2 linked regions of the Algoriphagus sp. Y33 genome follow. Each later gene encodes a partner of the first gene's protein in a complex. Links are inferred from orthologs where the notes say so. Each region holds a gene or a part of one and is shown on either strand. Other genes may lie near its edges. The genes, in order: mnmE and mnmG.

Region 1 (14,877 bases):
TTTATCAAAGCCTTCAGGAAACTGCTTTTGTTTCCTTATATGGAATGGCGTCATGGCATGAGGATTTGGCCGAGCTAGCTACTATTCACCATTTGACAAATATACTTGGCCAGCCTTACCATATATTGGTAATCAAAAAGGGTAAAGAAATTTTTCGTTTTGAGCCGATGAAAAGCCATGAGGTACAGCAAAGGGTACATCATCTGGATTTATTTTATCGTAATTAATCCCTATTCTACTATACTTTACTGCAAATAATCTTTTGAAATGCGGGGTATAAAAACGCCCGTTTGATCAGTTGTATACCTCACATACTAAAGGACTCCTTGGGTTGATTTTAACATCATTTATTTCATTAAAAAGGATAGTTCAGTTTCCTTTAGGAAGGATAGTAGTTACATAAAGGATAGTATAGGTTTAAACCTTCTTAGAAAATGTTGTGTATAAGTTACTTTTCAGTGAAGTGATGTTGGCCGGTAAATTGTTCCCGGTTCCAGCTAAAGGCCATATCCTGTGTTAAAGTGACGTAAATCATTTACTTTCAAAACAGGATTGTTCCTTCTGATACGCCAGCTTGTTTTAAGCCTACTGTTAATTCAATTATGTACAGCAGCGGTAACGGTTCTAGTCATTGGAAAAGATATTTCAGAGAAACTTTAACCAGTGAGACTTACTTCTATGAAATCCAATTTTAAGCAAGGGTAAGCATTTATAAAGTTAAAAGGGATAGTTTTTCAATGGACTGAGCAAGTTGTACCTTATGAAGTTGCAGGATCTTCTAAAGTCTCAATTGGAGTATACCTAAAAGAATCCATGCTTCCACACTTTTGAGCTTTATCAAAAACGACAACCGTTATGAATCTCGAAGCTCAGAATCTCAATTTTTCAAGAAATGTTTCTCCTACACTGGAACAGGAACAGGCTTACTTTAACTCCCTTCAAGTTCCGGCTTCCGAAGCCGAGGTTTTCTATTTCTATTACCAGGGGATGGACTGGCGAAATGAAATGGGATTTCCCATACGTGATTGGGTAATGGCCGCTGACGATTGGGTGTGGAATCTGGAAAACTGAGGCTTTTGCCAAGGATTAAAATTTCTACTTGATCAACTCGACCTTCCACTGAGGGCAAGCTTGGCATTGCGTGTTGGCAATGAGCAAGATGTAGGATTGTGCCACAATCCGATCTTGCCCACCGCTGTCGGAATTGCGGTGGGGGTAAAATTCTCCGAAGTCGAATTTTAAAATGCAGATGCTTATGAAAAAGGCGGAAGCTCCCAAACCGTTATGGCTTACCGTTAGAATTACAACAGAGGAAAACCTGCATCTCAAATCGTTACTCCCCAAGGCTTCCTTTTGTCAGACCACAAGTGAACTTGTCAGGGCTATTCTATTTAAAAGAAAGCTAACTGTCATTACGGGCAAGTCAATAGGCGGTGCTGTACGCTACAATGAGCAAAAGGTAAACAACGGTAAAGCACGTCTGTTGGAAATGAAGGGATTTGCACTCAGAAATCTTTCCGTGGGGGGAAAAAATTAGAGTATTTAAGGAACTGCAAAGTTTAAACAGGAGAACTAAGACCAATTGCTTAGGAGTTCAGGACTACAGCCAGCTTCGGAAAGATTAAGGGAGGGAACAGGCGGATGTGATTATGAATACCGTAGGGAATGTTATCAGTGGTCAGGTTTTGGATGATACGGGCAAGCAACTTTCCGAACGGTTTGGAAGAATCATTCAGAACCGCGAGAGCATTTCAATCAATAGTTTGGAGACTTCTATATCAAAATCAACCCAGCTGGATCAGGCGGTTCCCGCTTCTACAATATCTTCTCTTTCTTCGGGTGAATTTGTCGGCTTGGTGGCAGGTACCCCTGATCAAAAGATCAGGCTGAAAGCATTTCATGCTACAATTATTAATGATGATAAAGCATTGAAACAAGAAGAGGATGTATATCAGCCTATACCGAAAGTCCGGGATGTCTCCCAGGAGGAGGTCATACAGAACTACCGTGGGATCAAACGGGACGTGGAAGAAATTATCCGCATGGAAATGGAGCGGGTGTTTGATACACCTGAATTGGGACATCTGCCTATCAGGGGGTGACAACCTTTGAGATTTGCTGACTATAGGTAATCATCCCAGTATGTGATCCCGAGGTAAGGGATCGAGCCTACCTGATGCAGGCAGACTCGATTTCATCTGTTTATATTTTGATTTTTAATGGTCAGATAGAATCTTTGACGATTAATCCGTCAGCTGACGGAGTCCTGTGTGTTTTAATGATGATTTTAATCGTGCCGATTTCATATCATTTTTTCTGTCTGTCATTTTCGGGCTGAAAAGATATGGATTGGGTAGTTAAGCATTACTTCTTCACCAAACCATCTTGCGTTTATTCCCAAATTATCAACTCCTATATCCTGAAGAATCATGTTTTTCAATTCATCGGGGTTTGTCGGAAACGAAGCTTGGAGTTGTTCATTTAGGGTAATCTGCATTACATAGTCATCGGTTTCAGGATGTTTTAACCCAGTCTTTTCAAAAATACTGGCAAAACCGGCCTTTGAGATTGTTGATACATGGGAATAGTCCCTAAGTTTTTCCATTTCGTTGTACTTGTTGATTTTATCGTCAGGTACCGAGACATCCACTACCATAATCAGGCCGTTGGATTTACAGACTCTCGTCATTTCACTCAAAACTTGAAGTGGGTCTAAAAAATGGTGAAACCCAAATCTTGATATCACTAGCGAAAAATGGTTGTCGGGATATGGTAAATCTGTAACGTCTCCAGTCTCCCAGGAGACGTTTTGGAGGTTCTCCTTTTGTTGCGATTTTCTCGCATGATCAAGCATTTCTTCGGTGATGTCAATACCGGTAACAAAATGGGCATGTTTGGCAAATTCGCAGGATACAATGCCTGTACCGCATGCAATATCCAGTACCGTGTCTTCTTTGGTTATTCCGGAAATCTGAACCAATTTGTCCAAAGCATCGCTGTGTGAAGTTATTGAGGAGTACCCAACTGCCTGTTTGGAAAATTGCTTTATAATGTTTTCGTTGTGCTTTTTGCTTTCCATAAATATTCTATTGTTTACATGCAAAGTTCGGTAAGCCAGACAATGTCATAGTTACTATATTAGGACAATGAATAATGATTATAAGACAAATATCAGTGTTGACCACGGTTTTGAGAAAAATGAGCTACGCCCGGTTACCACTTATTCTGAAACTATCCGGAATGCAAAATGTGCTGATTATCATTCTCATCCACGGGCCCAAATCATATCATGCGATCGAGGGATTATGGAAGTTGTAACAGGAAAAAATATTTGGATAGTCAATCCATCCCAATGCGTGTGGTTAGCAGGTAATGAGGGGCATCAGGTATACTTCCCAAGGAATGTGAAAGTTGTTTCAGCATTTATTGATGAGTCAAAATTGTGCAGTCTTCCCAAAGTGAGCTTTGCTTTTGACACAACGGTTTTTATAAAAAGCCTGCTAGCCAAAATCACCTTTTTTTCGAACCCTGAGCGATTGACATCCCAACAAGCTAGAATTTTTGAAGTACTGTTGGATGAAATCTCCTGCTTAACCCCCAGTCCCACATTCCTTCCGACAAGCCGTGATGAAAGAGTTAAAAAAGTAACAGATGCTCTGATGAACGATGTTTCGGGAACGAAAACTATTGAGTATTATGCGGAGCTATCATGCATGAGTTCCAGAACGCTTTTACGGTTGTTTACTAAGGAGTTGGGTATGGGTTTCGGTGAATGGAAGATGCGTTTAAAATTGCTTGAAGCAATAAGGCTACTTGGAGAAAGAAGAGCGGTAAAGGACATTGCTTTTGATTTGGGATATGAAAATGTGAGTTCGTTTATTACCACATTCAAAAAGCATTTGGGCACCACTCCTGCTAAATATGTGATTGAATAGGGGATACTGTATGTTTTCAGTATTTGAGTAGGTATCTCATTGTAAAATAGCTTTTTACAAATCATAAACCTTCAGAAAAAAGGCAGGAGGAGTAAGCTAAATTCTGACTAAGACTTTTTTTGGTTCTTTGTGTGTGAATAATGATTTAGTTAAAAAAAACAATTAACCAGTTAGCACATTTAATTTCTGAGGTAATCTTATAGGATAAATTAATTTATTTGCTTCAGAAAGCATCTGAAATAGCATAAGAAGTTCCTAACTTTAAGGGCATGTATGTAAAAATAATAGCTACAATAATTATTGCTTTCTGCTTCTCAATTCATTGTTTTGGACAAACCAATAACAAAATCAAAAAAGCTTATATTGGAATAAGTGCAGGTTCAACAATGTTTACCGGTTCAGAATTTACACTAGGCTATATCGTTCCCGGTTATATGAATGGTTTAAATTCTAATACTGGAGAAACTCTTTCTCTGAATCCGGGAGGAGTGGGGCTGACGATCAATCTTATAGACGCCGGATATTTTTTCGGAAAAAACTGGGGCGTTTCCCTTAAATGGCAGGGAGGTGCACATGTTCTGCAAAGATCCAATGAGGAATTTATCAACACATTTGGAGCTTTAATGATTGGTCCTGTTTATACTGTTCCAGTGAGCCCAAAACTGAATATTGATGCAAAGGCTAGGGTGGGCAGAATGTATATGGGGTCAGAATATGAATACAATGGAAATGGCATCTTGATCACAGCAATGACGGATTATTCTAAGGTTGGCGTTGAATTTGGGATTTCTCTCAGGTATCACTTTGCATCTAAATGGTCATGGCTCAATAATATGGAGTTTCAGAAGCAGTTTGTTGATCGTAATTTATTTCAGATTAGTAGAATTAATTTATCTACCGGAATAGGATTCAGATTTTAAATTTGAATCTGCCTTAGGAATTAGCATAGCAGATTCTTGCATTTTTTTTATCAACGATTTTCGCATAGCTTGCCGTGGTTTTTATTTCCTTATGCCCAAGTCTTTTTTGAACTGTATACAGATCTGTTCCATTTTCAAGAAATAAAACTGCATTAGTATGCGCCTGGCACTGTGAAAAGTGATGTGCTTGAAAAACCCAGCCCTGTTGTACCAGCTTACCAATTCGTTATTATACACTGCATTGTATTTGAGACCAATGAAAACTCTATCCTTTGGAGATTCTCTCTCACCAAGAAAATCTCTTCTGCAAGCTTTCTGTTTTCTTTGTTCTCTTTTCTTTCAACAGCATCTTTTGGATGTTGGTGAAGATGAATCTTTAGAAACTCAAAATCTCGAATATGGAAGCGTTTTTCATTAAAATCCGTCTTGATATTCAGGGAAAATCAAACAAAGTCAAGCAAAGAAAACTAGGCTTATTTCCCGATACAAAAATTCCTAAAAATATTCTCCAGAAGATCATCTGTGGTAATCTCACCGGTGATCTCTCCTAGGAAGTGAAGGGAGCGGCGGATATCCATCGCCACAAAGTCATTGGTCACTTCCTTGTCCAAACCAGTGAGAATATCCAATAAGGATTCCCGGGTTTTCACTAATGAATCATAGTGACGCACGTTAGTCACCACAGTATTTCCTGTCCGGAATTTGTCCAGATTTACTAGTACCAAAATCCTGGATTTCAGTTCTTCCAAGTTCTCTTTTTGCCCGGCAGAGATAAAAATTGTGTCAGGGTATTTTTCTTTTAACTTACTCATTAACTGTGGGTTACCTTTATCTACTTTATTCGCTACTTTCAAGAAAGGGACTCCCTGATTTTCCAGCTTATTGACATCCCGGTTGATCTCTACCAAATCTGTATCACCCAAATCAAACAGATACAAAATCAAGGAAGCGGACTTCATTTTCTCCTGGGTTCTGCTTACGCCAATTGCTTCAATGGTATCGGTTGTTTCCCGTAAACCTGCTGTGTCTATAAATCGGAAGATCACGCCTCCAATATTAATTTCATCTTCGATAAAATCCCTCGTCGTTCCGGCAATTTCAGACACGATTGCTTTCTCTTCGTTGAGCAGCGCATTGAGTAGGGTGGATTTGCCGGCATTGGGTTTTCCGGCGATCACAGTAGGTACGCCATTTTTGATCACATTTCCCAGGTCAAAACTCAAAATCAATTCTTCCACTACTCTTAGAAGGCGTTCTACCAACGTCCGTAATTCTTCCCGGCTTGCAAATTCCACATCCTCTTCACCAAAGTCCAGTTCCAGTTCTATCATTGAAGCAAAATGGATCAGTTTACTTCTAAGCTCTTGAATTTCAGAGCTAAATCCGCCTCTCATTTGGCTAAGTGCAGCCTGATGTGAAGTCTCGGAATCCGCATGGATCAGATCTGCTACTGCCTCAGCCTGTGCCAGATCAAACTGACCATTGAGAAATGCGCGCTGGGTGAATTCTCCCGGTTTAGCCGGGCGGGCTCCTTTTCGGATAAAAAGCTTTAGAACCTGATTGATGATATAGGACGAGCCGTGTGTGGATATTTCCACCACATTTTCCTTGGTAAATGACTTGGGTGCGATAAATAAGGAAACAAGAACTTCATCGATGATCTTCTCGCCATCACGGATAGTTCCAAAATGTATGGTGTGGGATTCTTGGTTCTCCAAATTTTTACCAAAAAAGACTTCATTTGTAAGCTGAATGGCATCTTTTCCGGAAAGGCGGATTATGGCAATAGCTCCAACGCCCTGGGGAGTGGCTAAAGCGACTATGGTGTCGCTTTGTTCAGAAAGGGAAAAACTCATTTTGCGCCGATTCCATTATCTACGATTTGTCCCAATCCATCCAGAAACTGTACGGGCTGCCTGTATCCGGGCAACTGGGTAATATTCTTCAATGTAGGATCGATGATCACAAAATTAGGATAGGAGTTCACACGCATGGCTGCTGCCATTTTTGCCTCAGTATATTCTTTTCCTTTGAAGTCAAACTTGCGCTTATTGTCCTCAGCGTTCATTTTGACGGCATAGAATTTCTCATTGATATAGCTGACTACTACGGGATCGGTGAAAGTTTCCTTGTCCATTTTTTTGCACCAGCCGCACCAGTCCGTATAGACATCGATCAAGAGCATTTTAGGATTGGCTTCTGTAGCGGCTACAGCCTCTTCAAATTTCAGCCATTCTATTTTATCCTGTGCTCTCACAAAATGGGCAGTGAATAGAAATAAACTTATAAATACTATTTTTTTCATGCTTCTAGTTTTCAAATCTCCAACGGCTTGTTTGGGGTGGAAGTTCCGAATAGCATATGCGGCTTGGTGCTTTTGACTAAAGCGCTCCCTAAAAAGACAATCCCACCAACTGCAACCATCATTCCTGCTATAGAACTGTCAACCAAATATGCCATATAATATCCTGCTATTGCGATAAAAATACCTAAAGCGCAGGTAAGTTTAATCAGGGAGGTTAATTTTTTAGTCCAAAGAAATGCCGTGGCAGGAGGGACTACCAACAAGGCTACCACCAAAATAGCACCAACAGCTTCGAAACTGCTGACGGTCGTATAGGAAACCATACTCATCAAGGCAAGGTTGATGGCTCCTGCCGGAAGACCTATTACCAAACCGAAGTTTTCATCAAAACTGGTCAATGTTAACTCCTTGTACAATAAGAATATAAATAGACTGACCAAAACTAAATTCAAGATGGCGAGATAGGTGATTCTTGGTCCCATGCTAAACCCGGCTTTGGTAATCCAGAGATCTATCGGCAGGTAGGCAATCTCACCATACAGCACACATTCCTGGTCCAAGTCGACTTTATAGGCCAGCATATTTATCAGGATAATTCCGATGGCAAATAAGAGTGTAAAGGTGATTCCTATAGATGCATCCAGCTGTACTTTAGCTTTTGTTTTAAGCCAATTGATAATCAAAGTAGCCAAAATACCGAGAAGTCCAGCTCCTATAATTACCTCCAGTCCACGCTGGCTGCCGGATACGAAGAACCCTATGACTATTCCCGGGAGTACTGCGTGGGAGATGGCATCTCCTGTCATGGACATTTTTCGCAGCATCATAAAAACACCCAGCAGCCCACATGAAATTGAAATAATGGATGCTGTGAAAATGATTAGAAATGCGTTTTGGTCAAAGCTCATCGGTGTCGCGGGGGATAGTCTCCTGGTGAGGATCGAGTTTAGGATAATTTAGCCTGTTCTCCAGCAAAGCTTCGAGTTCAGGAGTGAGGATATGTTCCAGTTTTTCGGCAGAATCATGCACGTGATCAGGTGCAATATTCATGTACTCATTGAGGTAAAGTTCCCATAGCCTATGAAGTCGGACAATTCGTTTAGCTTCTGATTTTCCCTCAGGAGTGAATTGTATAAAACCTTGATTTACAACAAGTAGGTTTCTTTTTATTAAATTATCAATTGTATGCTTCGTCTCTCTCTTTTTGTAGGGAAAGGCCTCATAGATTTCTTCTATGCCAAATGAGTTTTTGCCATCTTCCAGACCGTGGAATATACCTTTCAATAAGTGGTCTTGATGCGTCTTTTTCAAGTAGTGCTTTCTTGCGACAAAGCGGAAGAGCACACCTTTTTTGGGAGCAAAAAGAAATGAGACAAACGCAAATATAGAAAGGAAAATTACTACCCAAGGACCTGTAGGCATCTGTGGAATTACAAAGGATACATAGGTTCCGAGGATTCCCGAAATAGCCGAAAATGACCCGGCTATAAGCAGAAGCTTCCCGAGGTTATCTGTCCAGAATCTTGCGGCGGCTCCGGGGGCGATCAGTAAAGCGGCCATTAGCACCACACCGATGGCTTGGATCCCAATCACCACGGCCAAAATCATCAGCACATTGAAGGCCAGCCGGATCGATCCCATAGGGTAGCCAATTGACTTTCCGAAGTCAGCATTGAAGACCAGCATGGAAAATTCTTTCCTGAAGGCAGAAAGTGTAATAATAATCAGTATTGCCAACCCCCCGTAGATATAGAGGTCTTCTTCCAGAATAGCTATCGCGTTTCCAAAAATAAATTGATTCAGCCCGGCCATTTCCGGGTTTCCGGATTTTTGAATGACGGTGAGCAGGACTATCCCAAAGCCAAAGAATATGGAAAGGATAGAGGCAATAATCGCATCATCACTTAACCTCGTGTTGCTCTTCAGCCAGGAGGTGAGAAATGTGGCAAGTGCACCTGATAAAAATGCACCGGCGACGATGTAAATAGGATTTTTTTCGCCTGCCAGCATAAAGCCTAGGCAAATCCCGGGGAGCACGGCATGGGAAATAGCGTCTCCGAGCAGGGCTTTCTTGTCAAGAAAACTGTATGTTCCCACATATGCCGAGCCTATTCCGAGCAATATGATTCCAATGACCACAAAGGCGATTGAAGCATCCTGAAAGGTAAAGAAATAGACAAAATCGCTCATCAGTTTTTCAATGGGTTAAAGTCCTTTTGTCTAATGATGTCAGTGACTTTGGTGAGCAGGTTGAGTTTTCCTCCGTACGTTTTACGTAGGAGTTCTTCCGTCATCACATCGGCTTTCGGGCCGGATGCCACTAAGTGAAGATTTAGCATAATGATCCAGTCAAAGTAATTCATAGCAGAATGTATATCATGGTGTACTACGATCACTGTTTTTCCGGCCGATGTCATTTCTTGAAGGAGCTGGAAAATGGCCGTTTCTGTAGCCATGTCCACTCCTGCGAAAGGTTCGTCCATCAGATATAGATCTGCTTCCTGGGCAAGTGCTCTTGCTATAAATACCCGTTGCTGCTGACCGCCGGAAAGTTCGGAGATTTGCCTCTTTTCGAAGGATTGCATCCCAACTTTTTCCAGGCAATCCATGGCGATTTTCTTTTCTTTCTTGCCCGGTCTGCGAAAAATCCCGAGTTTTCCATAAGTCCCCATCATCACCACATCCAATACGGAAGCAGGGAAATTCCAGTCTACTGATTCTCGCTGGGGCACATAGCTGATGCGGCTTCTCACATCGTTTAACTCCCGGTCAAAAATCTTGACATATCCACCTGTGATCGGAACAAGTCCCATGATTGCTTTGATCAGGGTGGACTTTCCCGCACCGTTGGGACCGAGAATTCCAATAAGCTTTCCCGCAGGCAAGCTCAGGTCCACGTTCCATAAAACAGGGCTTTGATCATAACTGACAGTCAGATCATGTATTTCTAAAATAGGGGATTCTACGTGTGTGATCATTGCGTTAGGCTTTCGAAAATTACTTGAACATTGGTACTTACCATTCCTATATAAGTGCCGGCCGAAGAGTCCGCCGCGCCCAAACTATCTGTATACAGTGGTCCTGCCAATTTGATTTCATGGTTTTGATTGGCGCAGCCTGCAACCACCGCTTCTATTGCCTTGGGGGAAATAGTCTGCTCAGCGAATACAGCGTGAATATTCCGCTCTACGATGAAACTCACCAGCCCGGTCAAATCTCTCAGTCCCGGTTCACTCAGTGTGGATAGGCCTTGGAGCCCGAGAACTTCCAAATCATACGCTTTGCCAAAATAGGAGAATGCATCATGTGCGGTGATCAGCGCTTGATTGGCGTTGCGAAGTGCAGCAACTTTGGCGAGATTGTCATTATGTAATGTTTCCAGTTGTGAGAGGTAAGACTCGGTATTCTTATTTACCGTTGACTTCCAGCCAGGCTGCCATTTTACAATTTCTTCTGAAGCGTGGGACAGTGCCAGAGACCATAGTGAAACATCAAACCAGATGTGTGGATCTACGGAGTGGGCTTCCGGTCCGGATCTTAAAAGTAAATTATCGGGAATGTCTTCTGAGACATTGATCAGGCTTTGGCTGAATGCCAGCTTCTCGAAAATCTCCGTCATTTTCCCTTCCAGAAAAAGCCCGTGATAAATGACTAGGTCTGCATTTTGGAGTAAATCCAAATCCCGCACGGAAGCTTTGTACAAATGTGGATCCACTCCGGCAGGCATAAGAGAAACCACTTCTGCGTTTTCGCCCACAAGGTTTCTGATTCCATCCGCTAGAATACTGGTGGTGGCTACGATCAGTGGTCTCGCTCTTTCTTTAGGATTGTCAAATTTGCATCCAAAGAAAAGAAGTAAAATAGGAAGTAGGACAACGGTGTTTTTCACGTGTTTATATTTTTCTTTCAAAGGTTATACCCTATGTCACGAACTTCGGAACCTGCCAGCCTGAGGCGGGCTCGAATTCATGACTGAATTGCCAAAATATTTGCTGCTACGTCCTTCGACATAAAGAGCGTTTTTTTTTGATCTACAAGAATTTCCATGGAACCGTCAAACTCCACTTTGTCCAAAATTTTGATTCTCGCTCCGATGTAAGCACCTACTTTATCCAGGTATTTTAGGAAGGCCGCCGAGCTGTCTTTTACGGCTACAATCTGCCCGGACTGATCCACTTCCATTTCATTCAGTGCAAGCCTTGGTCTAGCCCTCACATCTCCATATTCATCCGGTATTGGATCGCCATGCGGATCAAATTTTGGATAGTTTAAGTAAGCGTCCAGTCGCTGAATTAGGAGAGGGGATTGGATGTGTTCCAGCTCCTCTGCCACCTCATGAACTTCATCCCAGGCAAACTGTAGTTTGTCCACCAAAAAGACTTCCCAGAGCCTGTGCTTTCTGATTGTTTGAAGCGCTCTCTTTTTTCCTTCTTCAGTGATGTTGACTCCGTAATATTTCCGGTATTCTATCACCTCCTTGTCACCCAGTTTTCGGAGCATATCCGAGACGGAAGCAGGCTTGGTTTTCATCTCGGCGGCTACGTCGTTTGTGGATACGCTTTTCGTTGCTCCTTCCGAAAGGTGATAGATGGCTTTCAGGTAATTCTCCTCAGCAGTGGTTAAGACCATTGGTAATGTAAGTTGTACTGAGGCAAAGGTAAAAATTAAATTAGATATATCTAAAAATTAATTCAACAGTGGCTAAATCGCCTGTGGATAACCTGTTTTCAAATGTGTTTACGTATTTAGCCATGTCTAAAAATAAAATTAGTCATACGTTATTATTAGTCTAAATAGTTGATTTATAGTATTTTGATGTATTAAGATTGTATAATTAGTTGATTTATAAGCGAAACTATCCCAGTTTCCGTTTTATAGGAATGAGTGTAAAAATGAGGGCCTAGGTGGATAAGTGTGGATAGTAATCCACATCCTATTTTATTGGATTTAGGTTCTTGATAGCCAAAACGAAGTCTGTGTGTTGGGATTTCCACAGGATAGAATCATCAGGGCTTTGGGTGAAATACTCCCGATGAAGTGCGGCTCTGAATTGCTGACAAGCGTGCTGGGGGTCGAAAAAATCAATAGGAAATCCTCCGGAAAATGTTCCGAGAAAGTCTAGCCATTTAGGATTTCTGCTTATCAAAACAGGCACTCCAAGCGCTGCTGATTCAAACAGTTTGGTAGGCATTTTATCCTTTATTGCATTCCTGTTTTGGTAGGGTAAAACCGCAAAATCTATCTCGGAATATTCGGTGATGATCAGCTCGTTCGGGATAGGAAAACTGGATGCCTTCAGCTGAATTTGGGGAGTGTTTTCACAAGCCTTTTGAAGGGAAATCCTGAAGCTTGGAAGCGTACAATGTCCTATTATTTTGAGGATGGATTTTGGGAATTCATTTAAGATTTCCTTAAACCAATCGATTGCTTCGAGTGTGCCAAATGCAGGAGTAAGTGTGCCTGAAATCAGAAAACAATACCCTTCTTTTAATGAGAATTTGAACGGTGATACAGATTTGATTTCTCCTGCATATTTATTCTCCAAAATCAAGAATGGAGTTTTGTCCGGCATCTCTTCCGTATAGCAAAGTTCAGCAAGCAGGAATAAATCGATTCCTTTCATCTGCTCCATTCCCCTAATTAATCTACTGATTTTTCTCTTTTTAGCAGGGCTTAACCTGGGGTTTAAATCCAGATTCTTGATGTAGTTTTCCTGCACATCATAGACCAACTTGTAGCCCAAAATCCTTTTGAAAAATGAAGCAATTGGTAAGTATTCATAGGTGCAGCAAATCAGGATTTTTGGACGAGTCCGTAGTAATGTTTTGAGGAATATTGCCTGTGAGGAGATCCTTCCCCAACGTGAGTTAGTGTTTGAAAGTGAACGATAGAACTTTTCATCTTCGGAATTTTTCAGTCGAATTTGTGAAAATCCCATAAAAATCAGACTGAAATGCCCTGATTCTCGCAACGAAAGGCCAAGCTTTCCCCAAGCTCTTGTATCTTTGGCGGGCTTAAGGCTTGATGCAATCAAGACTGGAATTAGGGAAGCTGATTTTTCACTCATTAAACGAAACTAACCAAAATAATGGAACTGAAAACCATCATCGAAAAGGCCTGGGACAACCGGGAATTATTAAAAGAAGAAACAACACAACAAGCAATCAGAGCCGTTATTGAGGATCTGGATGCAGGCGTAATACGTGTGGCTGAGCCTACTGGGGATGGCAACTGGAAAGTAAATGACTGGGTAAAAAAGGCAGTAATTCTATATTTCCCTATCCAAAAAATGGAAACAATCGAAGTTGGACCTTTCGAATTTCATGATAAAATGGCTCTTAAAACCAACTACGCTGAAAAAGGAGTACGTGTAGTCCCTCATGCAGTGGCCCGCTATGGTGCATATCTTGCAAGTGGAGTGGTGATGATGCCAAGTTATGTTAATATTGGTGCGTATGTGGACGGTGGCACGATGGTTGACACCTGGGCTACTGTCGGTTCTTGTGCGCAGATCGGAAAAAATGTTCATTTGAGCGGCGGAGTAGGAATCGGCGGCGTGTTAGAACCTATCCAGGCAGCACCGGTGATTATAGAAGACGGCGCATTTATTGGTTCCAGAGCTATCATAGTAGAAGGTGTACGGATCGGTAAAGAAGCTGTAATCGGAGCTGGTGTTACATTGACTGCAAGTTCTAAAATCATAGATGTGACAGGATCAGAGCCTGTAGAATACAAAGGATATGTACCTGAGCGTTCTGTGGTAATTCCGGGGTCGATCGCCAAAAACTTCAACGCAGGCACTTTCCAAGTTCCCTGTGCTTTGATCATCGGTCAAAGGAAAGCTTCCACAGACCTTAAAACATCTCTAAATGACGCGCTCAGAGATAATAGTGTAGCAGTCTAAACCAATACTAATGAAAACGAGTACACTGGCGATTATAACTTTAATTATTTCATCCTCGCTTTGGTCCTGTTCAGAAGACAAGACCAGTGCCGGCGATGCCTATTTCAATAAAGGGGAATATGACGAGGCGACGGTTGAATATTCAAAAGATTTAAAGTTCAGACCAACTGATGTTCGTATGCTTTACAATAGAGGAAGAGCATACGAGGAGCAGGGGAAATACGAAGAGGCAAAAGCTGATTTTGAAAAAGCAATGGAAATAGAACCGAATAATTTTCAGGTGCTTCTTAGTCTGGCAAATGTTCATTACAATCAAAAGAACTACACCAATGCGTTACTCTACGCGGATCAGGCAGCAGAAATTCCAGGAGCACCGGCCATGGCTTCTTTTATGAAGGGCAGGGCTCTTCACCAAATTGGAAAGCCTGATGAAGCCTTGAAGGCTTACGGAAATGCAATTTCGGTGGATAAGGAATTTGGGCAAGCCTATTTCAACAGAGGGTTGTTGAAAATCGCCATGAAAAGCAAGGTGAGAAGTGCCTGCGAGGATTTTCAGCTTGCTTCGGCTTTGGATTATCCCGGAGCGGACGATGCAGTAGCCAAATACTGTAAGTAATTTTAAAACCGGCTAAGGCCGGTTTTTTTTAGCCTTTAATTAATCCCGCTGAGACCTGACCATTCTTGGGCAGGTCAACTCAGATAGACGCATAAACAGGCAAGAAATTAGTTTTTAAACATTGGGAGTTCTAAAATTTTATAAGAGGAAGAAGGATAAATAAAATTTTCGAGCTAAGTTGTTTTAACAAACCCAAT
Region 2 (14,831 bases), 3.1 Mb from region 1 along the record:
AGATTGATGTTCTGGATGAAAATACGTTCTACGAAAATCTGACGAAGTCATGCTCTCCAATATAGCTGACCATTTTAGATGGATGCCCTCTATCAAAGAAAGAGAGGTATCGATAGCTACAGAATAATCAGGCATTCTTGCCCAAGCAGCTTCATCATAAGGCTTGATGGTGGGATTTTGCTCTGTTAGAGCCAATTTGAACCGTATCAGCGCATTCATATGGCTATCGGATAGGTGATGGACTACCTGTCTTACAGTCCAGCCTCCCGGGCGATAATGCGTATTCCATTGCTCAGTTGTGAACGTGCCCACTGTGTCTTTTAAATACTCTGGAAATAAACGAAGATAGGCACTAGCCTCTTTCAACTGTTGGTCTGAAATAGTTTCAGGCTTCAGAAATTTACCTATTGGGTACTTCAATAATTCTATATCAATCATAATTTTATCCTCCGGCTGCGATGGTAACCAAATCTACATTTTTTGCCCCACTTGCCAAAAGCACATTGGCGCAAGCACACAAAGTAGCTCCTGTCGTCATCACATCATCTACTAGGAGGATTGACTTATCGGTGATAGAATTATGGGGTGAAATCTGAAATACACCGTCCATATTATTCATTCGCTCCAGTCGGGATTTCTGGGTTTGTGTTTCAGTAAATTTTCCACGAATTAATTCATTTTCCAACTTCACAGACAATTCCTTGCTTAGGCCTATTCCAAATTGCTCACTCTGGTTGTATCCTCTTCGGCTTTGCTTTAGTGGGTGCAACGGTACAGGCACGATGACATCCCAGTTCTTTTCAAATCCATGATCACTTAGAGTTTTACCATACAAGTATCCCAGCTCTTGAGCCAATTGCGGCTTATTCCTGTACTTAAGCTGATGCAAAAGTTTTTGGCTGCGCCCACCTTTGGTAAATTTCAGGTAGGCCATTACCATTCCTACAGTACTTAGTCCTTTTACCTTTTCGCATAAATCATTGTCAATTGGCCTTAAATGATAGCTGGTAACAGGAAGTGTGCCCTTACAAATTACACATAGATTTTTCTCATGATCGTGAAGAGACGTTCCACACAAAAGACAATTGCGTGGAAAGACCAAATCCAAAAAATCTTTTACAAAAAATAAACGCATTGCGAAAAAGGCTTGTTCATATCTGCCAAGGGCAAATAGTGGTATATTTGCTACTTAATTCTTTCCTAAACAGTTAAGATAATGAATCTCATAGAGGAATTCAACGAGTACCGCAGCCGGATGAATGATAAAATTTTGGCTGAAGACAATAAAGTAATCAAGCGTATATTCAATCTTGATACCAATGCATACGCTGAAGGATCTATAGATATAAAGTCTAAGGAAATGATTGGACTCGCTTGTTCTATGGTATTAAGATGTGACGACTGTATCAAGTATCACTTAGGAAAATGCCATGAAGCAGGCCTGACGAAAGAACAAATATTTGAAGTATTCTCGATCGCGACTTTGATAGGAGGGACAATAGTAATCCCACATTTGAGAAGAGCTACAGAATACTTGGAAACACTTGAAAATCAGTAGATTACAATGTTCAAACGTGATCTGGAATTAGAAAAACGCTGGTCGAAGCTGCTAGAAGGCCTTAAAGAAACCATAGGTAAAAAACCTGCGGACCTAAATGGCGTACTCTTCCTTATAGGTGTTCAGGAACTTGGCCAAGGAAACAAAATATTCAGCAAAGAGCAAAAGCAAGACTTGATGCACATCGCTGTTTGCAAAGTTTTGAGTTACGATGGATTTTATGAACTTGACTATGTGGATCAGGATGGTTGGCCGCATTGGAAATTGATAAAGGAGCTCCCACATTTTGATTTGCTAGAGCAAGAGAAGCTTTTAAAGATTCAGGTATTGGAATATTTTGAAAAGGAATACGAAATAGTAATTGAATAAATTGTGAAAATAGTATCATACAACGTTAACGGCATTCGTGCTGCGATGAATAAGGGTTTTATAGATTGGCTTAAACAAGTAAATCCAGATATAATTGGTTTACAAGAAGTTAAAGCCAATTTAGATCAGATAGATGCTACTATTTTCCAAGACTTGGGCTACGAAATATATTGGTACCCAGCGTTTAAAAAGGGGTATAGTGGAGTAGCAATTTTGAGTAAAATAAAGCCAAAGTCGGTAAAATTAGGAATGGATTATTCAAAATACGACGATGAAGGAAGGCTCCTTCAGGCAGATTTTGAAGATTTCTCATTTCTCACAGCTTATTTCCCATCAGGCACCACTGGTGATATTCGCCAAACATTTAAATACGAATTCTTAGACGATATCTTTGGTTATATACAAGATCTAAAGCAGACAACCCCCAATTTCATATTGAGTGGAGATTATAATATTTGTCATAAAGCTATAGATATTCATAATCCAATATCTAATAAAAACACTTCAGGCTTCTTGCCTGAAGAGCGGGCTTGGATGGATAAATTTACAGAATCAGGATTTGTGGATAGTTTCAGAAAATTCAACGACCAGCCTCATAATTATACCTGGTGGAGTTATAGATCAAACTCTCGGGCAAAAAATTTAGGCTGGAGAATTGATTACCACATGGCCACCACTTCTATGGAAGAGCGTTTGAAAAATTCCGTTATACTAGCGGATGCTAAGCATTCCGATCATTGTCCAATATTAATAGAAGTAGAATAAAAATAGATACTTCTTACTCATTGAATACAACTATGATGAAAAGCATAAAAATTTCTATTCCTTCTCTTCTTGAGAACATAAAAATAATTGAAAGTTTCATCGACAATGCTCGTGAAAAATTTGAGATCAATGATGATATCTATGGCAATATCATGATTTCGGTAACTGAATGCATCAGTAATGCTATCATACACGGAAATCAAGGCGATAAAAACAAACTTGTCCATTTGGAATTAGCTCTTGAGGAAGACCTACTTCTATTCACTATCCAGGATGAAGGAAGTGGATTTGACCACAATGAGCTTAAGGATCCAACATCTCCCGAAAATATCGAAAAAACGGGTGGCAGAGGAATATTCCTGATAAAGCACCTTTCGGATGATGTAAAATTTGAAGAGAACGGCACAAAGACCGTTTTATCATTCTATATGAATTAAGCTATGCCCGTCAATTTCTTTACTGAAGATGTTTCATTTTCTCTAAAAGAAAAGAGAAAAAGAAAAACTTGGCTCAAGCTGCTTGCTGAAGCAGAGAATCACACAATTACAGATTTAAATTATATCTTCTGTTCTGACGAATACCTGCACAACATTAATGTAGAATATTTAGACCACGACACCTATACCGATATTATCACTTTTGATAATTCCGATGACAAAGAAATTATAGAAGGCGATATATTCATAAGTATAGAGCGCGTAAAGGAAAACGCGGAAATGCTAAACACCCAACTGGAAAAAGAACTTAGCAGAGTAATCAGTCATGGTCTTTTTCACTTGCTGGGTTACAAGGATAAGTCAAAAACAGAACTGAGCTTAATGAGAAGCAAAGAGGATTTTGCAATAAAATTATTCGATGAAACTTAAACGTTCCACGTGAAACAGTTCCCGCTGTACAGTGGGGAATTTAAAAATGTTTCACGTGAAACAGTAAACGAGAGAGAAGACAATGTTTCCAATATACGATGTCATAGTAGTAGGGGCAGGGCACGCAGGCTGTGAAGCAGCACATGCTGCGGCACAGATGGGTTCTAAAGTACTGCTTTGTACTATGAACATGAACACTATTGCCCAAATGTCATGCAATCCTGCAATGGGAGGGGTGGCAAAAGGGCAAATTGTAAGAGAAATAGATGCGCTGGGGGGAATGTCAGGGATTATCTCAGATAAATCCATGATACAGTTCAGGATGCTTAACAGGTCTAAGGGTCCTGCTATGTGGTCGCCAAGATCCCAGAATGATCGCATGAAATTCGCAGAAGAGTGGCGGTTAGCCTTAGAACAAACGCCAAACGTGGATTTCTGGCAGGAAATGATCACAGGTTTATTGGTAAAAAACGGACAGTTAAAGGGAGTAAGAACAAGTATTGGTCTAGAAATACAAGCCAAAAGTGTTGTATTAACCAATGGTACATTTCTAAATGGCCTCATTCATATTGGTGAGAAGCAATTTGGAGGAGGAAGAACCGGTGAGGCAGCAGCTCGAGGAATTACCGAGCAACTGGTACAATTAGGCTTCGAATCCGGTCGAATGAAAACCGGAACGCCTCCAAGAGTGGACGGAAGAAGTTTGGATTATTCGAAAATGGAAGTTCAATATGGCGATGAAAAACCGGAAAAATTCAGCTATTCTGATACCACTTCAACACTAAAGGAGCAAAGAACTTGCTGGATTACCTATACAAATAAAGAAGTCCACTCCAGTCTGGAAGAAGGATTTGATAGATCACCCATGTTCAATGGAAGAATACAAGGGCTTGGACCAAGATACTGCCCATCCATCGAAGATAAAATCAACCGTTTTGCAGAGAGAGATAGACATCAAATATTCGTGGAGCCGGAAGGATGGAATACCGTGGAAATGTACATCAACGGCTTCTCCACTTCGTTACCTGAGGATGTACAATATAAAGCATTACGGAAAATTGAGGGATTCGAGAACGCAAGAATGTTTCGCCCCGGTTATGCAATAGAATATGATTTCTTTCCACCAACTCAGCTGAAACTCACGTTAGAAACTCAATTAATGGAGAACTTATATTTCGCAGGCCAAATTAACGGAACTACAGGATATGAGGAAGCAGCTTCACAAGGATTGGTAGCAGGAATCAATGCCAGCCTAAAAGCTCAAGAAAAAGATCCTTTCTTACTAAAGAGATCAGATGCCTATATAGGCGTACTCATAGACGACCTGATCAATAAAGGTACTGAAGAGCCCTATAGAATGTTTACTTCCAGAGCTGAATTTAGGCTTCTACTCCGTCAGGATAATGCTGATCTTCGGCTAACCAAGAAAGGACATGATATAGGATTAGCTTCTGATAAGCGGTTGGAGAAAATGAACGTTAAGAAGGAGCAGACTGCAAAACTGATCAATGAGCTAAAACAAAAGAAAGTAAGTCCCGAAAGTGTCAATCAAGGCCTTGAAGAATCCGGCTCAGCATTAATCAAAGAAAAAATATCCGTTGAAAAACTGCTGAAAAGACCACAAATAGGTCTGGAACATTTGAAGAGTTTCAATACAGAAATAGGGGAGTATCTATCCAAGTATTCTAATGATGTGCTTGAACAGGCTGAGATACAAATCAAGTATGACAGCTACATAGAGAAAGAGCAGCAAATGGTAGAGAAGCTCAGTAATATGGAAAACTTCAAAATCCCCTCAAAATTCGACTACATATCCATTCCTGCACTTTCTGCCGAAGGAAAACAAAAGCTCAATAAGATAAGACCTGAGACCATGGGTCAAGCTTCTAGAATCAGCGGAGTGACTCCTGCAGACTTATCCATAATTACCGTCTACCTTGGAAGATAAAATGTTGGAAAGACTTACTAAATGTCCGCTCTGCAAGAGTGGACATTTTCTTAACTATCGAGAAATACAAGATTACGCAGTCAGCCAAGAGCCTTTCATGCTATGCAACTGTACAAACTGTGGATTAAAATTCACAAACCCAAGACCTACTGAAGATACAATTGCTCCCTATTACGATTTCCCTGAATATTTCTCCCACGATGATAAGGCTAAAAACCTAACCCAACTCGTCTATCAAAAAGTCAGAAAATACAATATATCCCAAAAACTAAGGTTTTTAACCAGTCTCAAGCCTCGTAAAGGAAATTATTTGGATTTCGGATGCGGAACTGCTGAGTTATTGGTACATGCTCATACCCTCGGATGGAAAGTAACAGGTATAGAACCAAATGAAAAAGCCAGAAAACTAGCTAACTCAAAAATAAGTGGAAAGGTATACGAATCCATCAATGGGCTACCTAAAGGAAGCTCCTTTGACATCATAACGCTCTACCATGTATTAGAGCATATTCATTCACTCAGAAAAACAGTAAAAACACTTATAAAACACTTGAAATCAAATGGTTATATATTAATTGCTATACCAAATCCCGAAAGTCATGATGCTACAAAATATGGTGAACATTGGGCAGGTTGGGATGTACCAAGACATCTCTACCACTTCAATCTCCAAGCCATTGAAAATTTCGCAGAAATCTTCGATTTGCAACTAAAGGAAATATTGCCAATGTCTTTTGACAGCTATTACGTCTCACTCTTGTCTGAAGGATATGCAGATCCACAGCAATCAACGTTAAAGAAATATTGGAAAGCTATTATTTCAGGAAAAAAATCTAATAAAGAAGCAGTTAAAACTGCAGGAAATTATTCTAGCAACTTATTCGTTTTCAAAAAGAAGTGAAACAACATAATCTAATCATACTTTTAGTTATAAGCATATTAGCTTTTTCATGTGCAAAACAAAGTGCACCAATGGGCGGGCCAAGGGATGAGGATCCACCCAAAGTTACAGACATGAACCCAAAGGATCAAAGTCTGAATACAAAACCTGAAGAGATCATCATAACATTTGATGAATACATCAAACTCGATAATGCCAACAAAAACATTCTTATTACACCAAGAATAAACAAGGACGAAGTAATTTTCACTGCATTGAAAAATACATTGGTGATCAAGCTAAATCAGGAATTAGAAGATAGCACAACCTATGTATTCAACTTCCAGAAGTCAATTCAAGATTTGTCCGAAGGAAATCCGGCTGAAAATCTCAAGCTAGTATTTTCAACAGGGAAAAGTATAGACAGTCTCACATTTTCAGGATCAGTGAATTCATACTTTTCGGGAAAAAATGACAAACCGGAAGACGCCATAGTGGGTTTATATCCAATAAATGATACCACAAATGTCTTTATAGCACCCCCATATTACTTGACTCAGGTTGATTCAGCCCGTAGATTCAATATCTCAAATATTAAAGCAGGCAAATATCTGGCTTATGCTTGGCAGGATGACAATAATAGCCTTAAAGCAGAATACAAGTCAGAAGCATTTGATTTTATTACCGATACCATTAGTATCAACGAAAACATTGAAGGGGTTCAATTCAATCTCTCAAAAGGTGATCAAAATCCTATCAGATTACTAAGATCGTCTACATTAGGATCTAATTACCTAATTGTCCTAAACAAAATGCCCGTAGATATCACTTTAGAAAATGAGAAACTCGGGAATGAAATTTTTTATACACTAGGAGATAAAAGAATCAATCTTTTTTCAGATGCCCCTATTTCAGATAGTCTGAAAGTCAATATCAACTTAAAAGACTCCGTAGGATATCAAATCGATTCGCTTGTCTGGGCAAAATTTGAAGAATCCGACAGAAAACCGGAAAAACTGACCATTACCCCTAACTCAGGGAAAAACTTCTACCAGACCCTTCCTATAGAATTAACCTTCAATAAACCTGTGAAAAGTATCAATTACGACTCACTTTATATTGCTTACGATACCGCCTCGATGATTCAGATTACCCCGGAGATGCTAAGCTTCAAAGATTCGCTGAGAAGAGATATTATCAACATTACCCTAACTATACCTGATTCCATACCTTACGATGCTTTCACGCTCAAAGCAGCAGATTCTACCTTTAGGGATATCGAAGGGTTGTACAATGAAGGACCACTCTCAGGCAATTACAAAAGACTAAAAAGAGAAACATTGGCAGATGCCATTACAGGAACTATCCAGGACACAGAGGGGCCTTTCATTATCCAGCTGCTCGATAGTAAAGGCGACATAAAAAGAGAATCATACGTAGAGACCGGAAACAAATTTTCCTTTAGTTTAATAGAAGCAGGAAACTACCAAATCAGAATAATAGAGGATGCAAACAGAAACCATCGCTGGGATCCTGCCAACTATGAAGAAAGACGGTATGCAGAACGGGTGTTCTATTACATCGACCCCGAAACGTCAAGTAAAAATATTACCATCAGAGGTGGCTGGACCTTGGAGGATCTTCAGATAAAAGCTACACCAAAGACCGGCTTAAAAACCATTCAGGATTAGGCGTGGATAAGTGCCAATTCAAGTGTGGATAAAAACTGGGTAGGCAAGGATAACCCACTACTTATACACCGGGCTTCACCAAGCTATTTCTCCCGGTAAGTTATTTGGGGAAAAGCCAACAGTTATCCACTTCCCAAAATCAATCTATCCACAGCTGATTTCCCAACAGTGAATAAGTAGTCAAGAATCCACATAAATCAGTCAAAAGAATTACTTCAATCATCTACAACAACTTACATGTGGACAAAACGGGGATAACCCGTGGGAAACCCTAGTAAAGTCCAATGAATAACGTGGAGAAGATTAATCCCCCTTCTTTTCCACAAATCCACAGTCCTAATAACCTTAGTAAAGAATTTTTTTAAAAATCTATTTTACAATTATTATAAAAAGAGAGCGTGGATAACTCTTTGTAATGGCTTCGTATTTTGGTAATATTATAAGACACCCAAAATGATGAACTATGAAGCCGAGCAGACTTTTTGATTTAATTCCGTACCAAATTGCAACGTATGACAAGGAAGTAGCTTTGTCCAAAAAAAAGAACGGGAAATGGAAGGCCTATTCATCAAGAGATCTCAAGGAAATAGTCGATAATCTGAGTTTGGCGTTTTTGAAAGAAGGATTGGAAAAGGGAGAGAAAGTTGCGATAATCTCTGAAAACTGTCCTGAATGGAATTTTATCGATTTGGCCCTTCAGCAGATCGGTGCCATCTCAGTTCCTGTTTACCCCACCATTACTTCATCTGACTTTGAATACATATTTGACCATGCTGATGTCAAGATGATTTTCGTTGGTGACCAGACCATTTATGATAAAGCAAAAGAGGTCTGTGGACAGCGCACGATCTATAGCTTTTCACACCTGGATGGAGCTGTTTTCTGGGAGGATTTCTTGGCAAAAGGAGTAAATGAGAGTATTGCAGAGCTTGAGCTTTTGAAAGCGGCCGTTAAGCCGGATGATTTGTTTACCATTATTTATACCTCAGGCACTACCGGACGGCCAAAAGGTGTGATGCTTTCCCATATCAATGTTCTTTCAAATGTAGAATCGATCGCATCCATTATGACACCTGCTACCGGTTCATCAAGGATATTGAGTTTTCTTCCACTTTGTCATATTTATGAACGTACGGGTGCATTTTGCTTTATGTACTTAGGCTTCTCTATTTATTATGCCGAAAGTCTGGAGATGCTGGGAGAGAATATGAAGGAAATCAAACCGCATGCATTCAATACTGTTCCCCGACTTTTGGAGAAAATTTATGATAAAATAGTTGCCAGAGGGTACGAGCTTACCGGCATTAAGAAAGGACTTTTCTTTTGGGCACTGAAGCTGGGTCTGGAGTATGATCCTGCCAAGGAAATGGGAGCTTGGTATGATTTTCAACTGAAAATTGCCAATAAATTAATCTTTAGTAAATGGAGAGAAGCTTTGGGCGGAGAGGTTCTCCAGATTAATTCAGGCGCTTCAGCCCTGCAGTTTAGATTGGCTAGGGTTTTCTGGGCTGCAGGGATCAAAGTATGTGAGGGATATGGCCTGACGGAGACTTCACCGGTAGTATCTGCCTCTATTTGTACCCGGGAAGAGATGAGAATCGGATGGGTAGGAAAAATAGTAAAGGATGTGAAAGTGAAAATAGCTGAAGATGGCGAAATTCTCGTCCAAGGATCCAATGTCATGCAAGGATACTACCGGCAGCCTGAGATGACCGCAGAGGCACTTAAAAACGGCTGGTTTCATACAGGTGACATAGGAGAGCTTGACGGAGAATTCTTAAAGATCACGGATCGTAAAAAAGAGATGTTCAAAACCTCCGGAGGGAAGTACATCGCGCCACAGCTGATGGAGAATAAATTCAAAGAATCTACACTGATTGATCAGCTGATGGTAGTAGGTGAAAACAGAAATTTTCCGGCGGCACTCATTGTCCCTGCTTTTGAAGGTTTAAAAGACTATTGTAAGCATAAAGGAATCCCCTATACCTCTGATAGGGAGATGATACAGAGGCCGGATATTCTGGATAAATATGATCGCGAAGTAGAACAGCTGAACAAATACTTTGCGAAATGGGAGCAAGTGAAGCGTTTCAGCCTATTATCAGCACCTTGGGGGATTGAATCGGGGGAATTGACTCCCACTATGAAATTAAAGAGAAAAGCGATTTTGCAGAAATACCAAGCCGAAATTAAGCTTATCTATCAGGAATGATGAGCTGATTTAGAATACTTTACATTTTTTTTAACATTAGTAAATCCTATTGTCAAAGGAGGCATTTTTTACAAATATTCTGGTTCTACTGAATTATTTTTCATTTCCATCATCAAGGGAGGCTTTTTGTTGAATTCTCCGTAAATGTCAATTTGTGATGCATGCATAACTTTTTTCAATATAGTATGCATGCATACATTATTTTTTGTACATTAGAAATCGTTAAAATTGAAGCAATTCGGAGAGATGAAGAGAGAAGAAACAGTTGATTATCATATAAAAAGTGCCTGGCACGCCATCTCCAGAATGTACAATCAGCAGGCTGCCGCAGAAGGTTTTACTACTGCCATCGGCTTTGTACTGATCAACATCAATTCGAAGGAAGGAACACCGGCTACCAAAATTGCGCCGCAAATAGGCTTGGAGACCAGAAGCCTAACCCGTATGCTGAAGACGATGGAAGAAAAAGGACTTATTTTCAAAAAACCGGATTTGGTGGACAAACGGTCTGTCCGGATCTACCTTACAGAAAAAGGGAAAAAGAAAAAGGAAATTTCAGTAAATACCATTCGGGAATTCAATGAACAGGTGCGTGGAGTGATCAGCGAAGAAGAGTTGAACAGCTTTTTTAGCGTATTTGAAAAGATACAGCTGGTCATCGATCAGGTGCAGATTGATAAGGGAGTAGATATCAACAAACCAATATTTGAATTATGAACCAATAACCGCCACTAGGCTAAAAGCCCAAAATTATGAACAGAACCATTAAAAAAGTTGCCGTTTTAGGTTCGGGAGTTATGGGATCCAGAATTGCCTGTCATTTCGCCAATATTGGCGTTCAGGTACTTTTATTGGACATTGTACCTTTTGAACTCTCAGAGCAGGAACAGAAAAAAGGACTCACTAAGGATCATCCTATGGTCAGAAACCGGATAGTAAACGAAGCTTTGCAAAGCACATTGAAGTCAAATCCTTCAGCTATCTATGATAAAGCTTTTGCATCCAGGATTACCACAGGAAATTTTGATGATGACCTTCCCAAGATAAAGGACTATGATTGGGTAATCGAAGTAATTGTGGAAAGATTGGATATTAAGCAGGGTCTTTTTGAAAAAGTAGAAAAATGTAGAAAACCGGGCACACTGATCACCTCCAATACTTCCGGTATTCCTATGCATATGATGTGTGAAGGAAGGTCGGAAGACTTTCAGGAGAATTTTGTAGGAACACACTTTTTCAATCCACCCCGGTATCTGAGACTTTTGGAGATTATTCCAGGTCCTAAAACAAAGCCGGAGATCGTGGATTTTATGATGGAATATGGTGATAAATTCCTTGGAAAAGAAACCGTGCTGTGTAAGGATACACCGGCGTTTATAGCAAATAGAATTGGTGTATATGCAATTATTTCGGCCATGCACACCATTGAGAAAATGGGGCTTGGAGTATCTGAAGTGGATAAATTGACCGGAACGATCATAGGTCGGGCCAAATCCGCCACTTTCCGAACCATGGATGTGGTCGGTTTGGATACTACCGTGAATGTGGCCAATAATCTTTACAAAGCCCTTCCGGATGATGAATCCAGAGATAAATTCAAGCTTCCGAAAATAGTAGAGGTTTTACACAGCAATAAGTGGTTCGGGGATAAGACTGGGCAGGGATACTTCAAAATGATCCGTCACAAAGATGGCTCCAAAGAGTTGAAGGAAATAGACTTTGAGACGTTCGAATATAAGGAGGTAGAAAAGCCAAAATTCAAAGCTTTGGAAGCTGCAAAGGAATTTGAAGACCTTAGAAAGCGGATCAAATATCTGGTGAATTTTGATGATCGTGCAGGCGAGTTTTACCGTGCGACTTATTACGATTTGTTCAGATACTGTTCCAATCGCATCCCGGAGATTTCTGATGAACTGTATAGAATAGATCAGGCAGTTTCTGCCGGTTTTGGCTGGGAGCTTGGGCCATTCGAAACATGGGATGTTCTGGGTGTGAAGGAGACCGTGGACAAGATGGAAGCAGCCGGTGAGAAGCCCGCAGCTTGGGTTTATGAGATGCTGGAAGCAGGAAATGATTCTTTTTACAAAGTAGAAAACGGTAAAAAGCATTATTACGACATTCCCAGTAAATCCTATCTCGAAATTCCGGGTCTGGAAGAATTCATTATTTTGGACACACTGAAATCTGCAGGTAAGAAAATATGGAATAATCCCGGAGCATCTGTCTATGATATGGGCGATGATGTGATCGGCCTGGAGTTTCATACCAAGATGAATTCCATGGGAGCTGAGGTCATCGAAGGGATCAATACGGCTATCGGTATGGCTGAGAAGTCTCATAAAGGTCTGGTAATCGGCAATGAGGGAGCAAATTTCTCTGCCGGAGCCAATTTGGCCATGCTGTTTATGTTTGCAGGAGATCAGGATTTCGACGAGATCAACCTAATGATTGCGCAGTTTCAGAATACGATGATGCGGGCACGTTTTTCTTCAGTTCCTGTAGTAGTTGCTCCACATAATATGGCTCTGGGTGGTGGATGCGAGCTTTCTCTACACTCAGATCACGTACAGGCTCACGCTGAATTGTATATGGGGCTGGTAGAAGTTGGGGTAGGTTTGATTCCTGCCGGTGGTGGTACCAAGGAGATGACGCTGAGATTTTCCAATAGTTTGATTTCAGGGGATGTGGAACTGAACCAGTTGCAAGAATACTTCATGAACATTGCCATGGCGAAAGTTTCCACTTCAGCCGAAGAAGCCAGAAATCTGGGTTATTTGAGAAAATCAGACGGAATAACGCTAAACAGAAAGCGGCAATTGGCAGAGGCGAAAGGCAAGGTGCTATCGATGCATGAAGCAGGATATACGCAGCCTATCGAGCAGACAACTATTAAAGTTCTGGGTAAGGAGTCGCTTGCATTGTTCGATGCCGGGGTGACCGGAATGCAGTATGGTGCATATATCTCTGAGCATGACGCGAAAATTGCCAGAAAACTGGCTTGGGTAATGTCGGGAGGTGATCTGTCTTCACCTACAGAAGTTTCCGAACGATACCTTCTTGACTTGGAGCGGGAAGCTTTCCTGAGTTTGACAGGAGAGAAGAAAACGCTGGAGAGAATCCACAGTATTCTATTTAAGGGAAAACCGCTGAGAAATTAGTATCAAGTATCAAGAACTAAGAGTCAAGAACCAAGAATTAAGAGTTTAACCAAAAATCCCTGTCGTGCATAATTTTAAGAATTTGAAAATTTGGAAAAAGTCAGTTGATCTAGCTGTTAAAATCTATCATATAACAGCAGAATTTCCAGTTTCTGAAAAGTTTGGAATTACTTCTCAAATGCGTAGGGCAGGGGTTTCCATTCCTTCCAATATTGCTGAAGGAACAGCTAAGTCCACTTCAAAGTCTTTTTCGAATTCTCTTGAAATAAGCTTAGGAGAAAGTTTCGAACTGGAAACACAGATGATAATCGCTGAAAGAGTAAATCTTATTTCTAATGAAGTTGCAGCGGAATTGGAAGCTAATATTTCTGAAGTACAAAGGATGATCGTTGGCTTTAAATCAACATTGAACCCTTAGTATCTAGTCTCTAAAGTCTAGATTCTTGTTTCTAAAATCTTGATACTTCATTAACCCAAACACTCAAATAACTCGAAAATAACATGGAAGCATATATAGTAAATGGATATAGATCGGCGGTGGGAAAAGCCAAAAAAGGCGGATTTAGATTCTATCGCCCCGATGATTTGGCTGCGGATGTGATCAAGCATTTGGTAGCAAATACACCCGGATTGGAAACCAAAATGGTAGATGACCTGATCGTGGGTAATGCGGTTCCGGAGGCGGAACAGGGAATGCAGATGGGCAGAATGATATCACTTCTCGCCTTGGGAGTTGAAAATCCCGGATTTATCGTGAACCGCTATTGCGGTTCGGGAATCGAAGCCATTGCATTGGCAGTAGGAAAAGTAAAGGCCGGAATGGCGGATTGCATCATTGCGGGAGGGACAGAATCTATGTCTCTGGTGCCGATGATGGGATATAAGACTGTATTGAATTATAAAATAGCGAAGGAGAATCCTTCCTATTATATCAGCATGGGATTGACGGCTGAAGAGCTGGCAAAAGAATACAGTATTACCCGAGAAGAATCTGATGCTTTTTCGGTGAGATCCCATGAGAAAGCCATAGCGGCCATAGCAGCTGGGAAATTCAAAGATGAGATCGTACCGGTGGAAGTAGAAGAGACTTACCTCGATGAAAAAGGCAAGAAGAAAACCCGAAAATATGTGGTGGATACGGACGAGGGACCCCGTCCGGGAACTACGATGGAAGTGCTGTCAGGATTGAAACCGGCTTTCAAAAATGGTGGGCAGGTCACGGCCGGAAATTCATCCCAAACTTCTGACGGAGCAGCTTTCGTAGTCGTGATGTCAGAGCGGATGGTGAAGGAATTGAATATTGAGCCGGTTGCCAGAATGATGTCTTATAGTACTGCGGGAGTTGATCCCAGAATTATGGGAATAGGCCCAAAGTTGGCGATTC

What was found.
Region 2: the proteins of mnmE (region 1) and mnmG are in contact, whole or in part, in a solved structure (PDB 9HIP), measured with the Escherichia coli proteins. The link is inferred for Algoriphagus sp. Y33 from one-to-one orthologs.

Annotation. Positions count from the first base shown.
Region 1 is NZ_CP061947.1:2,108,664-2,123,540, reverse strand. Bases 4,521-7,464 are described here. They hold mnmE (tRNA uridine-5-carboxymethylaminomethyl(34) synthesis GTPase MnmE), read right to left. Parts: upstream 6,712-7,464; coding sequence 5,329-6,711; downstream 4,521-5,328. Other genes in these bases: ID165_RS08565 (metal ABC transporter permease), read right to left, coding at 7,172-7,464; ID165_RS08570 (thioredoxin fold domain-containing protein), read right to left, coding at 6,708-7,160; ID165_RS08580 (outer membrane beta-barrel protein), read left to right, coding at 4,521-4,855. Outside these bases: ID165_RS08610 (hypothetical protein), read left to right, coding at 1-227; ID165_RS08605 (hypothetical protein), read left to right, coding at 856-1,071; ID165_RS08600 (hypothetical protein), read left to right, coding at 1,256-1,537; ID165_RS08595 (hypothetical protein), read left to right, coding at 1,650-2,102; ID165_RS08590 (class I SAM-dependent methyltransferase), read right to left, coding at 2,324-3,079; ID165_RS08585 (AraC family transcriptional regulator), read left to right, coding at 3,147-3,935; more of ID165_RS08580, read left to right, coding at 4,205-4,520; more of ID165_RS08565, read right to left, coding at 7,465-8,068; ID165_RS08560 (iron chelate uptake ABC transporter family permease subunit), read right to left, coding at 8,058-9,350; ID165_RS08555 (metal ABC transporter ATP-binding protein), read right to left, coding at 9,350-10,138; ID165_RS08550 (metal ABC transporter solute-binding protein, Zn/Mn family), read right to left, coding at 10,135-11,049; ID165_RS08545 (metal-dependent transcriptional regulator), read right to left, coding at 11,127-11,789; ID165_RS08540 (hypothetical protein), read right to left, coding at 12,094-13,227; ID165_RS08535 (2,3,4,5-tetrahydropyridine-2,6-dicarboxylate N-succinyltransferase), read left to right, coding at 13,249-14,064; ID165_RS08530 (tetratricopeptide repeat protein), read left to right, coding at 14,075-14,680. UniProt on the Escherichia coli protein: Exhibits a very high intrinsic GTPase hydrolysis rate. Involved in the addition of a carboxymethylaminomethyl (cmnm) group at the wobble position (U34) of certain tRNAs, forming tRNA-cmnm(5)s(2)U34.
Region 2 is NZ_CP061947.1:5,187,882-5,202,712, forward strand. The notes cover bases 3,176-6,073. They hold mnmG (tRNA uridine-5-carboxymethylaminomethyl(34) synthesis enzyme MnmG), read left to right. Parts: upstream 3,176-3,640; coding sequence 3,641-5,506; downstream 5,507-6,073. Other genes in these bases: ybeY (rRNA maturation RNase YbeY), read left to right, coding at 3,176-3,558; ID165_RS21280 (class I SAM-dependent methyltransferase), read left to right, coding at 5,496-6,073. In the rest of the region: ID165_RS21240 (YfiT family bacillithiol transferase), read right to left, coding at 1-438; ID165_RS21245 (ComF family protein), read right to left, coding at 443-1,135; ID165_RS21250 (carboxymuconolactone decarboxylase family protein), read left to right, coding at 1,217-1,558; ID165_RS21255 (hypothetical protein), read left to right, coding at 1,565-1,927; ID165_RS21260 (exodeoxyribonuclease III), read left to right, coding at 1,931-2,692; ID165_RS21265 (ATP-binding protein), read left to right, coding at 2,728-3,129; more of ybeY, read left to right, coding at 3,133-3,175; more of ID165_RS21280, read left to right, coding at 6,074-6,407; ID165_RS21285 (Ig-like domain-containing domain), read left to right, coding at 6,404-8,077; ID165_RS21290 (long-chain fatty acid--CoA ligase), read left to right, coding at 8,541-10,289; ID165_RS21295 (MarR family winged helix-turn-helix transcriptional regulator), read left to right, coding at 10,536-11,006; ID165_RS21300 (3-hydroxyacyl-CoA dehydrogenase/enoyl-CoA hydratase family protein), read left to right, coding at 11,042-13,447; ID165_RS21305 (four helix bundle protein), read left to right, coding at 13,530-13,865; ID165_RS21310 (acetyl-CoA C-acyltransferase), read left to right, coding at 13,949-14,831. UniProt on the Escherichia coli protein: NAD-binding protein involved in the addition of a carboxymethylaminomethyl (cmnm) group at the wobble position (U34) of certain tRNAs, forming tRNA-cmnm(5)s(2)U34.